DNA from 2 places in the Caproicibacterium amylolyticum genome. Region 2 is predicted to be linked to the other one. Evidence: predicted binding sites of a transcription regulator. Region 2 holds the regulator's gene; the other holds the start of a gene.
The links. Region 2 encodes LexA, which represses DNA repair genes until DNA is damaged. Its sites were predicted from a motif close to CNAACANNTGTTNG; they were not measured.

Region 1 (4,399 bases), 260 kb from region 2:
CCTCGCCGGCAAGCCTGCCGGACAAGGCATCAAACGAAATTTATTGTTTGTTTACAGAAATCAGTCAAGCTTGTCCGCAATGTCGCTGTACTTGCTGTCCAGCGCATTCTTTTTGTCCGCCTTATTCTTATACATATTGACCAGCGCAGTAGATTTTGCCACTGGCTGCAGTGTGCCGGCACCGGCAACACAGCCGCCCGGACATGCCATACCTTCCAGCAGATAACCGTTCAGCTTGCCCGCCTTTGCCAGCCGAAGCATCTGGCGGCAGTCCTTCAGGCCCTGTGCTGCCTGCACTTTCACCTCACGCTCCGGGGCAATCTTCTTGATTGCTTCCACAACCGCATTGGCAACACCGCCGCTGACCGCAAAACCGCGGCCTGCCGCAGTAGCCTCATTCAGTTCGCTGTCCGGAATGTCGCCGCCAAGGTCAACATTCTTTGCCTCAAACATTCCCATGACCTCTTCAAAAGTCAGCACAAAGTCCACATCACTGCGGATCGTGCGGCGGCTGGCTTCCAGCTTTTTCGCCGCGCAGGGGCCAACAAACACAACCTTGCAGTTTGGGTGCTCCTTCTTCAAACGGCGCGCTGCCAGCACCATCGGGGTAAGTGCCATGGAAATACACTTTTCGTACTCCGGAAATTCCTTTTTCGCCATTACGGACCATGCCGGGCAACAGGAAGTCGCCAGAAACGGCAGTTTTTCCGGTACATTCTCCAGAAAGTCATTTGCTTCTTCAATCGTGCACAGGTCAGCACCAACAGCGACCTCCGCCACATCGGTAAAGCCAAGCTCCTGGAATGCGCCACGCAGTTTTTCCGGAGTCATCTTCGGGCCAAACTGACCGACAAATGCCGGTGCAACCGCAGCATAAATTTCATTTTCCTGCTTGATGGCATGTACCACCTGGAAAATTTGACCTTTATCGGAAATCGCACCAAATGGGCAGCTTACCAGACACTGACCACAGGAAACACACTTTTCATAATTAATAGTCGCACGGCCAAGTTCATCGGAAGAAATAGCATCCATGCCGCAGGCAGAAGCGCAGGGACGCTCTACCTTAATAATTGCGTTGTAAGGGCAGACTGTAATGCAGCGGCCGCATTTAATACAGGCATCCTGGTCAATGACACTTTTCCCGTCTTCACCGGAAATTGCGTGCTTCGGGCAGACTTCCCTGCAGGGGTGTTCCAGACAGTTCTGGCACATCTCTGTGATATGCACTGTTTTTTCGGGGCAGGCATTGCAGGCAAACTTGATTACATTCACCAGCGGCGGATCATAATATTTTTCGGCAATGGCGCTTTCCACCACCCCGTCATAAACCGGTGCATGCTGCTCAACAGAGCGCAGCGGCAGACCAATAGCGAGCCGCAGGCGCTCGCCAACGATTGCACGCTCCAGAAAAATGCTGTTGCGGTAGCTTGCACGTTCACCGGGAACAATTTTGTAGGGGATTTCTTCTATACGGGAATAGTCGCCCCCCTCATATGCCAGACGCGCCACCTCTGTAAAAACCCGGCGGCGGATATCCGTAACGGAAGAGTGAACTCCTCTGATTGCCATTCGACATTCTCCTTTTTCATCTACTGACTCTTGCTTGACAAAAGTTTATCACACTGTACTCGTTCCTATTATAACAAATCACGAGCCATTTGTCTTGTAAAAAATCAAATTATTTGATTTTTTCCGTATTCCTTTTCCTGCCTTCATGCGGTTTTTTGGCAACATTTTTCAGAATGAACAAATTTTTAAGAGCAATCGCCGAAAATGAAGAACAGTTGCTTTTTCCCCGCTGCTTTGTGAAAAACAGCAGTTGTTATTTTTGAACGTGTGTGCTATAATATTTTAAACGTATGTTCAGTTAAAAAGAGGTGAAACCATTGGACCGCATCATTCTGCACAGTGACTGCAACTGCTTCTATGCTTCTGTGGAAGCACTTTACCATCCGGAACTGCAGGGCAAGCCCTTCGCAGTAGGCGGTGACCCGGAAAAACGCCATGGCATTATTTTAACAAAAAATCAGCTTGCCAAACAATGCGGCGTCGCCACCGGGGAAGCACTGTGGCTGGCGCGCAGAAAATGTCCCGATTTAATTGTGCTGCCGCCCCGCTTTCCACTGTACGTGCAATACTCCAAACGTGCGCGGGAAATTTACCTGCAGTACACTGACCAGGTAGAACCTTTTGGGCTGGACGAAGCATGGCTGGACATTACCGGAAGCGTTTCCTCCCCCGAACAGGGCATCCGCACCGCAAATGAAATCCGCTGCCGTATTCACGACAAGTTGGGCATTACCGTCAGCGTCGGTGTCAGCTGGAACAAAGTCTTTGCAAAACTGGGCAGTGACTACAAGAAGCCGGATGCAACCACCGTTTTCCTGCACAATGACTGGAAAAGCCGCATTTGGCCGCTGCCGGTGGAGAATCTTCTTTTTGTTGGCAAGGCAACGCAGAAAAAGTTACTGGAATACGGTGTGCATACCATCGGTGACCTTGCCGCCATGCCGCAGAAAGTGCTGCAGACCCGCTTTGGCAAAGGCGGTGACGTTCTGTGGCGCTACGCCAATGGTATGGACACTTCCCCTGTTGAACATTGGGGCAGCAAACCGGCAGTGAAATCCATCGGCAATTCAACCACCACTCCGCGGGATTTGACCTGCAATGAAGATGTTAAGCGGGTTTTTCTGGTATTAGCGGACAGTGTCGCACGCCGCCTGCGGGAACAGGGCTTTCTTGCGCGCACAGTTTCCATTGGTGTGCGGGATACTGCCCTGCATTCCTTTACGCGGCAGCATGCGCGGCAGGAATACACCAACATCACCCGGGAAATTGCAGAAGACGCCTATGCACTATTCCAAACAAATTATCACTGGATACGCCCACTGCGCAGCGTGGGAATTACAGTGTCCGATTTTGTTTCTGCCGAACAGTGCGTGCAAACCAGTCTTTTCAGCAATGAATCTTCTCGAGAGCGTGCGGAAAAGCTGGATGCCGCAGTCGATAACCTAAAAAAACGCTACGGCACCGCCTGTGTACGTCCGGCGGTTCTGCTGGAAGACATGATGCTGGCAGAATTTCAGGGAAATCGGCTTTCTGCGCTGCCCCCAGCGGCAGAAGCGCCCGCAAAGTAAACTTTCAGTTTGCAAGCGCAGCAAAAAAAGTTTCGTATGCATCCGACCACTCTGCAATCGGTTCCTCGGCACGGCCGTTGCAGCTGCAGAAAATATCGTCTGTAAACTGCTCACCCATCTCAAACAGTTCCCCTACCGTTACCGGATAGCCATGCGCAGTCGCACAAATGCAAAAAGCATCCATGGGGTCCTCTGCCTTGCGAGTTGCAAGCAGAGCTTCTTTTAACGTATTGTCTTTTCGTGCATCATCTAAAAGGTGCGATAGTGTTTCGTTCATAAAGCTCCCTCTTTTCTCTTGTTTCTACAAAAAAGTCCGCGGGAACTGCCCGCGGACTTCCTTGTCCATCTACTAAAATTACAGCAAAATATCCACTGTGTGTGTACCATCCGAATTAGCTGGGACACTGCCGGAAACGGCAGCCGTCTGTTGTGTCTGCTGCTGTGCAGCGTCACTTTGCTGTACAGCAGCAGCTGTTGACTGCGAAGAAGTGCCCTGCAGCTCCTGAATTTTCTGCTGGATATTTTGAATTTTATTCTGCAGAAGCTGTATCTGCTGCTGTGTTTCATCATTGGAGGCGCCGCCCTGCTTCAGCTTCGTCAGCTGCTTTTCATAAGACTGCTCTTCCTTTTTAAGCTGTGCAATTTGCTGTGCGGTACTGGTATCTGCTGCAGAAGTGCTGCCTGTCCCACTGACTGCTCCAACTGAATAACTGCTCATACACGGTTCCCCTTTCGAATTTACACATCTGTTTACTACAATCATAGACTGAACAAAACATTCTGTCAATCATAGAAATTCTTCTTATTCCCTGTTAATCTTTATAATAATTAAGTTACGTTAAGATTGAGTGAACAATAAAAGGAGCCTGTGTGAAAAAGCAAAGATAAGTTTGTGTGTTATCTGAAATTATAAAATACCATAGCGCAGATTTATTTCCACTCATACTGTATTTGCAAAATATCTTAAATAATATCTTGACATTCTTAAAAAGTTATGGTATTATAAATGAGTATTTTTAATGTACGAATTGCCTCACATTTTTTGTAAGTCATTCACGCTGTGAAAATTTACAAAAAATGTGAGTTTTTTTTACTTGTAAAATACTCAATAAATTTATGGAGGTACCTGTTTATGAATAACGGTACAGTAAAATGGTTCAACGAAGCTAAGGGATTTGGTTTTATTTCCAACGATGACGGCAGCGGAGATGTATTTGTACATTTCTCCAGCATCGTGAGCGATGGTTTTAAAACCTTGG
Region 2 (4,399 bases):
GAGATGGAGGGCGGCTCTATTGCACAGGTGTGCTGTATGGCGGGCGTGGATTACGCGGTGCTGCGCTCTATTTCTGATAACGGCGACAACGATGCAGCGGTAGATTTCCCGACCTTTGCGGCAGAATCCGCACATAAAAACACAGCATTGCTCCTGGCGGTTTTGCCGAAACTTGTGCAGCAGTTGGAGAAAACGAAATGACCATTATTGATATTTCTAAAGAACTGTTCAGCACTCCGGCTTATCCCGGCGACCCAACTGCCAGCTTGCGTTTTGTGCAGCGGCTGGAGGAGGGCGGTGCCTGCAATCTGAGTGAGCTGACTGCCGGCAGTCACAACGGTACGCATATGGACGCACCGCTGCACTTTGTGGAAAATGGTGCGGACATCAGTGAGGTCGACCTTAGCCGCTGCTGCGGTCCTTGCGTGGTAGTCAAAGCGAATGGGATTTTAAATATGCAGCAGATGGAGCAGCTGCTGAAAGATACGGAGAATCCGGAACGCCTGCTTTTAAGCGGAGAAGTTTGGCTTTCCCGCGAGGCAGCTGTTGCTGCAGCTATGGCAGGCGTGCGGCTGATTGGTACGCAGCAGGCAAGCATTGCGCCGGAAGAAGATTCTTCCGGCCCGCACTGTGCGCTGCTTTCTGCGGAAGTGGCTGTGTTGGAAAATCTGGCACTGGAAACAGTGAAGCCAGGGGCTTATCTGCTTTGCGCGCTGCCACTGAAGAACCGCGGCGCGGAAGCGGCCATGGTGCGTGCGGTACTGTTTGACGGATGTTGGTAAAGTTTAAGGAAAACATATAAAAAGCAAAAAATGCTTGCATACGGCTCCCTTGGCCGTTTGCAGGCATCTTTTTTGCAAATTTTTTAATTAGCAGCGGTGTTTGCACGCATGCAGACCAGAGATTTGACGGGTACGCCAATATCCTCTGCAATGACAGAACATTTTGTCATTAGCAGAAAATAAAGATTTTTGTGGGCAAAACTGCTTAAACATTCATAGTTTGCCTGCCCCTTGGCAATAATGACATCTGCACTGTGAAATGCCGCTTGAAATTCCGGACTTGTGCGGTACAGAACAGTGCCGAGAGAATCATCGCCGTTGCTGATGATTTCTGCATATTCGGGAATGCCGACTCGCACTGCGTCGGCTTCAATGGAATCGTTAACGACCGGCTGCCCCCGCACACCAAAACGAACATGCAGATTTGGGAAGCTGGTTTTGATTTTTTTCAGCAGCAGCTTATCCAAACAGATTTCGCCGCAGTTGTCACCGAGGTACAGCAGGTTTTTAGCAGAACGAAGGTTTTGCAGCAGTTCATCCGTACAGTCAATCGTCAGGGGAGTGCTGTCCGCATCCCTGAAGTAGGTCATCACGTTTTCCAGCGTGATGCTGTGCACCGGATTAAAATCAATGATGTTGCCGATGATTGCATACTTCACAGCGGCCTTAAAGGGGTCTTTAGATTGATTTGTGGCGGCTTCAATTTGGTCAGAAAGCTTTAGAAACAAATCATTATAATAGTTTCGTGTTTCCAGGTAGGGGTCATCGTTGTGAATATGCTCTTTCAGCATGCGGAATGTGCAGCCAATTATCTCTGGGCTGGTCATGGAAAAGTCTGCTGTGCTTAAAAATCGGAATACCTGGTGATAAAGCAGTTCCCGGTTTTGCGCGTGCGTCAGGTTGGCAACCTTCACCGCCTGATTTACAAGGCAGGGAAGGCAGGCTTCTACCATTTTCATAGAGGGTCATCTCCACAAAATCAAAGTCAGTAGCTGCGGTAGAGCGCAACCACAATGCCCAGTACGGTTACTTCCTTTGCGTAAATAGGCGAAAAATCAGGGTTTTCGGGCTGGAGGCGAATACGCTTCGGTTCGCGGAAAATGCGCTTGACAGTTGCTTCGCCGTCAATCATGGCGACTACAATTTCGCCGTCCTCTGCGGTAGGCACGCGCTTGGCGATGACAATGTCGCCATTCATAATACCAATGTCACGCATGCTTTCCCCGCGCACGTGCAGGGCAAAGTATTCGGCATCGCCGCTGCGGCGGGGCGGCTGATACGGAACATAGCCGTCAATATCTTCAACCGCGAGAATCGGCTGACCGGCTGCAACACGGCCAACCACCGGAATCTGCAGCGGCACCGCATTTTCTTCACCAGTAACGTGAATAGCACGGTTCAGTCCGGCGTCCCGTGTAATGTACCCTTCGCGCTCCAGCGTTTTCAAATGTGCGTGTACGCTGGAGGTGGACTTCAGCCCGGTTGCAGCGCAGATTTCCCGCACGGTTGGGGGCAAACCGGTTCGCGAGCGGCTTTTCAAATAATCATAAACCTTTTGCTGGCTGGCTGTTAACATGGCAGTTCCTCCTGTACTGAACAGCAAAGGCAGGTGCATAGCGTTGCTGCCTTTGTTCCCTAATATTTTATTGATTTTAGTATAGCATAAAGCAGAGCAAAACGCAAACGTTTGTTTGTAACTGCTGTTATTTATAAAAAATTCACACAATATTAACAACTTTTGAGCGATAATACAGTATACTCTTCTTGTAATCAAGTTCAGCGGAGCCGCACCGTTCACTTGATGTATGTTCTACCCTCCTCAATATACCCCTCAAGCTATTGAAAAAAACCGGGTGCCGCAGCCCGGTTTTTTTCTGCCTGAAAAGTTTTTTAAAAAACCAGCTCTGTGAAAGCGTTAAAACTTGCCGCAGAGCTGGTTTTTCTGTAAAAATGAAAATTCCTGATGCTTCCATGTGTATATTTTCCTGCTGCTCGGTCCATACTGTGGTTGGAGGTGGCAGGATTGAGCAGTAATGAATATCAAGAAAATGAAGAACTAGAAAATGAAAACCCGACAGAGTATACTCCCAAAAGAAATTCTACCGGTAAAAAGCCCAGCTCCGGCAAAAAAGGTTTTTACATTGCATTAGCGGTGTGCCTGGTAGCCGTTGGCGTGGCTGGCTGGACAACGTATGACAGCGTGCATCAGTATAAAAAAGCTTCTGTGAATACCATTCAGACCATTACCACCGGTTCTGAAGCACAGAAACCGACGCAGTCTGCTGCCAGTGTTGCACCGGCTCCCGCTGAAAGTGCAAAGGAAAGCAAGGCAGCAAGCAAGCCTGCTTCTTCGGCAGCCGCAGCAAAAAAGACCGTGCCGGCTGCAGCCGTTGTTTCAAAGCTTCGGCTTCCGGTGAAAGATGCAGCTGTTCAGCAGGCCTTCAGTGAAACACCGCTGTATTCCAAAACTATGCGGGACTGGCGCGCGCACACCGGCGTTGACCTCAGCGCGAAAAAGGGTGCAGAGGTTACCGCTGCTGCGGACGGCACTGTACAGTCGGTTACAACAATCGACAGTATGGGCTGTACAGTTCAGATTTCCCATTCGGGCAGTCTGGAAACGTGGTATTGCGGGCTTGGGAATGTTGCCGTGAAGAAGGGCGATGTTGTCAAAGCGGGACAGAAACTCGGTACGGTGGATACCGTACCGAGTGAAGCTGCAGAAAATGCACATCTGCACTTTGCTGTACAGAAAAACGGTGCATTTGTAGATCCGGCAGCGCTTTTAAAGTGATGCTGGAGCCGGTAGATACCAAAAGCTGGCTGTGGAACAAAAGACGTTTCACAGCCAGCTTTTTTGCGCGATTTACCGTATTTTAATTTGAGTTCTGATACTTAATATGTTATAATATAAGCGGAAGGAACAGCAAAATAGACAAAATATAAAAGGATTCAATTCAGCCGATTGTTCATAAAATATACATTTTCTATTCCCATTGTTTTCGTATTTGTATTTTATAATGTATGTATTGCAACGAGTTGGGCAAGCGCCCTTTTGCGGCGCAGCAGAGAAAGGGGTCCTGATTTTGGATAGCAAAAAGGCAGTACTTGTGTGCGTTACCGGTCAGCATGACTGTGACCGGCTCATTCATGCAGGAAAGTGTATTGCGCAGCAGCGCAATGTGCAACTGCAGGTGCTGTGTGTTCAGCCTACCAGCAAGGGTGTGAACGGGGACTGTGATGAGCTGGAGTATCTGCGGCAAACATCTAAAGAAGCAGATGCAGAAATGACTGTTTATTTTAATGATGAGGCAGCTTACACAGCGGCAGCTTTTGCCCGCCATGTGGGAGCAGTACATATTGTAACCGGTATGGCAGAAGAACCTGTGAATGGCTTCATTGATGTTTTGCACAGCCTGCTGCCAGAGATTCCGATTTCAATGGTTGCGAAAGATAAAAAGGTATATAATATTTGTCCGGAAAATATGGGATGTATGCCGCGGTTGGCGTATTCTTTCTGACTTTTTGGCAGAAACAGCGTTCGGTGAGAAGTACAGACTTTTCACCGAACGCTGTTTTTTAGCGCTTGTGTCCATTTAATTTTTCGTATTTTTCCT

Region 1: the regulator LexA is predicted to act here: its motif matches at 1,781-1,794, upstream of dinB (DNA polymerase IV).

The regions. Positions count from the first base shown of each region.
Region 1 is NZ_CP060696.1:629,297-633,695, reverse strand. It holds gene H6X83_RS02830 (4Fe-4S dicluster domain-containing protein) at 61-1,566, opposite strand; gene dinB (DNA polymerase IV) at 1,890-3,140, shown strand; gene H6X83_RS02820 (hypothetical protein) at 3,145-3,417, opposite strand; gene H6X83_RS02815 (FlxA-like family protein) at 3,496-3,858, opposite strand; gene H6X83_RS02810 (cold-shock protein) at 4,273-4,399, shown strand, end outside.
Region 2 is NZ_CP060696.1:369,037-373,435, forward strand. It holds gene H6X83_RS01695 (5'-methylthioadenosine/adenosylhomocysteine nucleosidase) at 1-201, shown strand, start outside; gene H6X83_RS01700 (cyclase family protein) at 198-782, shown strand; gene H6X83_RS01705 (damage-control phosphatase ARMT1 family protein) at 866-1,741, opposite strand; gene lexA (transcriptional repressor LexA) at 1,768-2,358, opposite strand; gene H6X83_RS01715 (M23 family metallopeptidase) at 2,806-3,576, shown strand; gene H6X83_RS01720 (adenine nucleotide alpha hydrolase family protein) at 3,869-4,303, shown strand; gene spoIIID (sporulation transcriptional regulator SpoIIID) at 4,362-4,399, opposite strand, start outside.